Regions from separate parts of the Nissabacter archeti genome, predicted to be linked through region 1. Evidence: predicted binding sites of a transcription regulator. Region 1 holds the regulator's gene; the other holds the start of a gene.
The links. The regulator CRP, encoded in region 1, controls carbon source genes, mostly activating them, when cyclic AMP is high. The targets are predictions, from matches to a motif close to ATGTGANNNNNNTCACAT.
Positions count from the first base shown of each region.

Region 2: JK232_RS12380 (nucleoside-specific channel-forming protein Tsx) is a predicted target of CRP. The motif match lies at 1,339-1,356, and genes of this name have one in related genera.

Region 1 covers NZ_JAERKB010000002.1:346,004-349,117, reverse strand. The annotation lists gene JK232_RS04305 (phosphoribulokinase) at 1-598, shown strand, start outside; gene JK232_RS04300 (OsmC family protein) at 630-1,037, opposite strand; gene crp (cAMP-activated global transcriptional regulator CRP) at 1,369-2,001, shown strand; gene JK232_RS04290 (YccS/YhfK family putative transporter) at 2,065-3,114, shown strand, end outside.
Region 2 covers NZ_JAERKB010000008.1:140,614-143,727, forward strand. The annotation lists gene JK232_RS12370 (DMT family transporter) at 1-217, shown strand, start outside; gene JK232_RS12375 (DMT family transporter) at 221-673, shown strand; gene JK232_RS12380 (nucleoside-specific channel-forming protein Tsx) at 1,580-2,464, shown strand; gene JK232_RS12385 (ABC-F family ATPase) at 2,608-3,114, shown strand, end outside.

The DNA of each region.
Region 1 (3,114 bases):
CGGCCGCTCACGCAAATACCTGCACACCTATGACGAAGCGGTGCCTTACAACCAGGTGCCGGGTACGTTTACCCCGTGGCACCCGCTGCCGGAAGAGACGGACGTGCTGTTTTATGAGGGGCTGCACGGCGGCGTGGTCACGGAGTTGCATGACGTCGCCCAGCATGTTGACCTGCTGGTGGGCGTGGTACCGATCGTGAACCTGGAGTGGATCCAGAAACTGATCCGCGATACCAGCGAGCGCGGCCATTCGCGTGAAGCGGTCATGGATTCGGTAGTGCGATCGATGGAGGATTACATCAATTACATCACGCCGCAGTTCTCCCGCACCCACATCAACTTCCAGCGTGTGCCCACTGTTGACACGTCCAACCCCTTTGCCGCCAAAGCGATCCCCTCCCTGGACGAGAGTTTTGTGGTGATCCACTTCCGCGGGCTGGATTCTATCGACTTCCCTTACCTGCTGGCGATGCTTCAGGGATCATTTATTTCGCACATCAACACGCTGGTGGTGCCGGGCGGAAAAATGGGGCTGGCGATGGAGTTAATCATGGGGCCGCTGGTACAGCGGTTGCTGGAAGGGAAGAAAATCATCTGAGGCCGGGCGGCGCAAGAGCCGCCCGGTCAGATTACCCGACAGCGATAATTTCAAAACTGTGGGTGACCGCGGCGGCCTTACCCAGCATCAGCGAGACGGAGCAGTATTTCTCCGCTGACAGATTCACCGCACGCTCCACGGCTTTCTCCGTCAGCCCTTTGCCGGTCACCACAAAATGCAGATTGATCTCCGTAAAGGTGCGCGGTGCCTCGTCACGGCGCGCCGACGTCAGGCGCACTTCGCAATCCCGCACATCATTGCGCCCTTTTTGCAGAATAGAAACCACATCAATGGCGCTGCAGCCGCCCACCGACATCAGCACCATTTCCATCGGGCTTGGCGCTTTATCACCGGCATTGCCGTCCATCAGAACCTGGTGGCCTGAGGCGGATTCGCCCATAAACGTCAGCCCTTCAACCCACTTAACCCGTGCCTGCATACGTCATTCTCCGGTTATTTTCTTAAAACAGCCTACCTTGCCGTACTAAAACAGGCAATCAGGCCGATCTTCATCATGCTGAAGCGAGACAACAGAAGACACCCGGTTCTGGCTGTGATAAAACAAACCCGAAACAAAATGTTCTGTATGGAGCAAGGTCAGGTTTTTAACGGAGCGGCGGGGCTGCCCGATGGTTCCTTTTTGGCCGTTACCTTGCAACATTATCAGACAGTTAATACTCTACAATAATGCATCTCTTTTTAAGAACGCCGTACAGGGAACTCTGAGCCCTGTGATTTTGGGCAGCGATTACAACAGAGGATAAAAGCAAATGGTTCTCGGCAAACCGCAAACAGACCCTACTCTCGAATGGTTCCTGTCTCATTGTCATATTCATAAATACCCTTCCAAAAGTACGCTGATTCACCAGGGTGAAAAAGCCGAAACGCTCTACTACATCGTAAAAGGCTCGGTCGCCGTGCTGATTAAAGATGAAGAGGGCAAAGAGATGATCCTCTCTTACCTCAACCAGGGGGATTTCATCGGTGAACTTGGCCTGTTCGAAGAGGGCCAGGAGCGCAGCGCGTGGGTACGCGCCAAAACAGCCTGTGAAGTGGCGGAGATTTCCTACAAAAAATTCCGTCAGCTGATCCAGGTTAACCCGGATATTCTGATGCGCCTCTCCTCGCAGATGGCGCGCCGCCTGCAGGTCACGTCAGAGAAAGTCGGCAATTTAGCGTTCCTGGACGTGACCGGCCGGATCGCGCAAACCTTGCTGAACCTGGCCAAGCAGCCGGATGCCATGACGCACCCGGATGGTATGCAGATCAAAATCACCCGTCAGGAAATTGGCCAGATTGTGGGATGCTCCCGCGAAACGGTTGGCCGTATCCTAAAAATGCTGGAAGATCAGAACCTGATCTCCGCCCACGGTAAGACGATTGTCGTTTACGGCACCCGTTAACCTCTCGTAAAAACGGCGCATACGCGGCCCGCCCGCGCTGCGCCGTTGTCTTTGTGAGCACCCATGTGGCGTAGGCTTATCTACCATCCTGAGGTCAATTACGCGCTCAGACAAACGCTGGTACTTTGTCTGCCGGCGGCGATTGCCCTGCTGTTCGGCCAGCTGCAAACCGGCCTGCTGTTCTCCCTGGTCCCTGCCTGCTGCAACATCGCCGGCCTCGATACCCCGCACAAACGTTACTTCAAACGGCTGGCCATCGGCGGCACCCTGTTCGCGGTGTGCAGCCTCGTGCTGCAATTGCTGCTGCTCTATGCCCACTGGCCGCTGCCGCTGATCATGCTGACGCTGGCGCTGCTGCTCGGCGTGACCGGGGAGATAAGCCCGCTGCACGGCCGCCTGCTGAACGGTACCCTGGTGGCGGCCATTTTCACCCTGAGCATGGCCGGGACGGCACCGCTGTGGCAGGCACCGGGCCTGTTTGTGCTCGGGACAGTCTGGTACGGGCTGTTTACCTGGGGCTGGTTCCGCCTGTGGAAAGAGCAGCCGATGCGCGAAAACTTAAGCCTGCTCTACCGTGAACTGGGGGAATATCTGGAGGCGAAATACAGCCTGCTGACCCAGCATACTGACCCGGAAACCGCGCTGCCGCCGCTGCTGAAACGCCAGCAGAAAGTGATGGAGCTTATCGTCCAGAGCTACCAGCAGCTGCACATGCTTTCCAGTGAAAATAACCCGCACAATAAACAGCTGTTCCGCACCTTCCAGGTGGCGCTGGATCTGCAAGAGCACATTACCGTCAGCCTCCATCAGCCGGAAGAGGTGCAGAAGCTGGTGGCGCAGAGCCAGGCAGAAGCGATAATCCGCCGCAATGCGGAAGTGATCGCCCAGCGGCTGCGGATGGTGGCGGACGACATCCTCTACCATCGCCGCCCCGGGCCGTTCGCGATGGACAAAGAGCTGCAGGCGCTGGAGAAGCTCGCCAACCGTTACCAGGACAACCCGGTCGGCCGCTTCTGCTATTACCACTTCAGCCGTATCGCCCGCCTGTTGCAGACCCAGCGCCCGCTTTACCGCCGTGATCTGATGGCGGCCCAGAACCGCCTGCCGTTCTGG
Region 2 (3,114 bases), on a different contig from region 1:
CATCCTGGGGCCGGTGTATGTAGTGGTGCTGACGCTGACCACGCCGGTTATCGGGCTGGCCATGACCATGATCGCCATTCTCTCCGGGCAGGTGGCCAAAAGTGTGCTGATCGACCATTACGGCTGGTTTGGTGGGGCGAAGAAGAAAATCGGCAGGGAACGCCTGCTGGCGCTGCTGTTCATTATTGCGGCACTGTGGCTGATTGCACGGGGATAAACGATGACAGAAATGATTATGGTGGTACTGGCGATCGTCGCCGGGGCCGCGCTGAGCGTACAGGCAGCGATTAACGGGCAACTCGGCGCACGCGTCGGGGTGTTGAAAAGTGCGTTCCTCACCTTCAGCCTCGGGGCGCTGGTGACGATGCTGCTGATCCTGTTCTTTGAGAGCGCGCATCCGCAAACGCTGATGACGGTGCCGAAGTGGCAACTGGCCGGTGCGCTGTTTGGCGTGCCGTATATCATCATCATGGTGACGGCGGTGCCGCGTGTCGGCACGGCGGTGGCGACGGTGGCGGTGATCCTCGGCCAACTGGCGATGAGCATCCTGATCGACAGCTTCGGCTGGCTGGATAACCCGGAGATCCCGCTCAATGGGAACCGCCTGGCGGCGCTGGTGTGTCTGGCGGTGGCGTTGGTGTTGATTTACCGGAGTAATAAGAAGGGGGAGTAGGGCTGGTGCCCTGCGTCATCCGTTTATCGGTTTTGGGGAATGTTTCGGTGAGGTGGCATGTTTCAGCGAGGTGGAATGTTTCGGTTGTTCAGCATCGCTGGCTGCCTGAGCCTCCGAGCCTCAACCGAGCAGGGCCTGCCGGCGCGCCGGCCCTGCACCCGCGGGCATAAGTGCCGCATGTTAATTTTAATGGGTAACGTGGCATGTTTCGGTTGTTCAGCATCGCTGGCTGCCTGAGCCTCCGAGCCTCAACCGAGCAGGGCCTGCCGGCGCGCCGGCCCTGCACCCGCGCGCTTTCGGTGCCCCGGCTGAATCATTGCCCGCGTAGCGGGTCCCTTCGTTTCACCTCCGGGCTTTTCGGGCCGGTGCAGACACGCTCCCGGCGTGACTGCACCTCTCGCACACGTCGTGTGTGCTCGCCCGGCCCTGCGGCTCACTCAGCAATGATTTTTACGCCCCCACCAGACTGCAAACCTTTTGGTATGTCAGGAAAGGGTAGGGGGAGTCTTATATGTTCTGTGTTTCTCTTCCTTCAGCCTGTCTCAATATCCCTTTAGTTGCCGGTGTTGATTAAAAAATCTTCCCTTGTTACCCCAAATTCAACTTTTTCTAAGTAACCGATTGCGCAACCGTTAAAAATCCGTATCTTTACGGCCATTAACGATATGTGAGCAAGATCACGAAACAAATGCATAACATTGCAACTCAAATTGACATTTGTTGACACAATCGCGTATTAAGTTACGAAATCATGACACTTAAGAATGTTCTGAAGTTCCGGCGGTAAACCGGTCGCGGAATGTTTGACAGCAATGATCGTTAATGACGCTGCCGCCGCGGGTTTTGTTGGTTGACACCTCCCCAACCCGGCAGGGAAACGCCCCCCTTCACGCACTGGTAACCACAATGAAAAATCGTCTTTTCGCCGCGGGCGCGTTGATCGCCCTCTCTTACAGCGCTACCGCTTTGGCTGAATCCAATGTCGGGTCCAGCGATCAGGGGGAATACCTCTCTGACTGGTGGAAACAGAGCGTCAATGTGGTGGGCAGCTATCACACCCGCTTCGGGCCGCGGCTGAATAACGATATCTACCTGGAATATGAAGCTTTCGCCCATAAAGACTGGTTCGACTTCTACGGCTACCTCGATGTGCCGAAAACGTTCGGCGCAGGCAACAGCAACGATACCGGCATCTGGGACAAAAACGGCTCACCGCTGTTTATGGAGATTGAACCGCGCTTCTCCATCGACAAACTCACCGGCACTGACCTGAGCTTTGGGCCGTTCAAAGAGTGGTACTTCGCCAACAACTATATCTTCGACCTCGGCCCGGACAGCGATAACCGCCAGAACACCTGGTATATGGGCCTCGGCACCGACATCGATACCCATACCCCGCTGAACCTCTCGCTGAACGTCTATGCCAAATACCAGTGGGAAAACTACAGCGCCGCCAACGAAAACAGCTGGGACGGCTACCGCTTCAAGGTCAAATACTTCCTGCCGCTGGGCGACCTGTGGGGCGGCCACTTCAGCTACATCGGCTTCACCAACTTCGACTGGGGTTCTGACCTCAACGAAAACGGCAACAAGTCCCGGACCAGCAACTCCATCGCTTCCAGCCATATCCTGGCGCTGAACTACGCCCACTGGCACTACTCTGTGGTGGCGCGTTACTTCCATAACGGCGGCCAATGGCAGGACGGCACCGAGCTGAACTTCGGCAACGGCAACTTTGACGTCAAGTCCACCGGCTGGGGCTACTACGCGGTGATCGGCTACAGCTTCTGATCCCCGTTCCCCTGCCCGCAAAACCCGGCTCCGGCCGGGTTTTCTGTTTGTTGCGCGAAAAACAACCAAAACGATGCGCGACCCCGCCCGCCGGTTATGGCATAATGCGCGCCTCATCACATTCCCAGACAAGAGCGAGCGTTGTGTTAAGTACTAACAACATCACCATGCAATTCGGCAGCAAGCCGCTGTTCGAAAATATTTCCGTCAAATTTGGCGGCGGCAACCGTTACGGCCTGATCGGCGCCAACGGCTGCGGCAAATCCACCTTTATGAAAATTCTCGGCGGGGATCTGGTGCCGAGCAGCGGCAACGTGTTCCTTGATCCGAACGAACGCCTGGGTAAATTGCGCCAGGACCAGTTCGCCTACGAGAATTTCTCCGTGCTGGACACCGTGATCATGGGCCACGACGAACTGTGGCAGGTGAAAGAAGAACGCGACCGCATCTACGCGATGGCCGAGATGAGCGAAGAGGACGGCTACAAAGTGGCTGACCTGGAAGTGGCCTACGGTGAAATGGATGGCTACACCGCCGAAGCCCGCGCCGGTGAATTGCTGCTGGGTGTCGGCATCCCGGTAGAACAGCATTACGGCCCGATGAGCGAAATCGCCCCCGGCTTCAAACTGCGGGTGCTGCTGGCGCAGGCG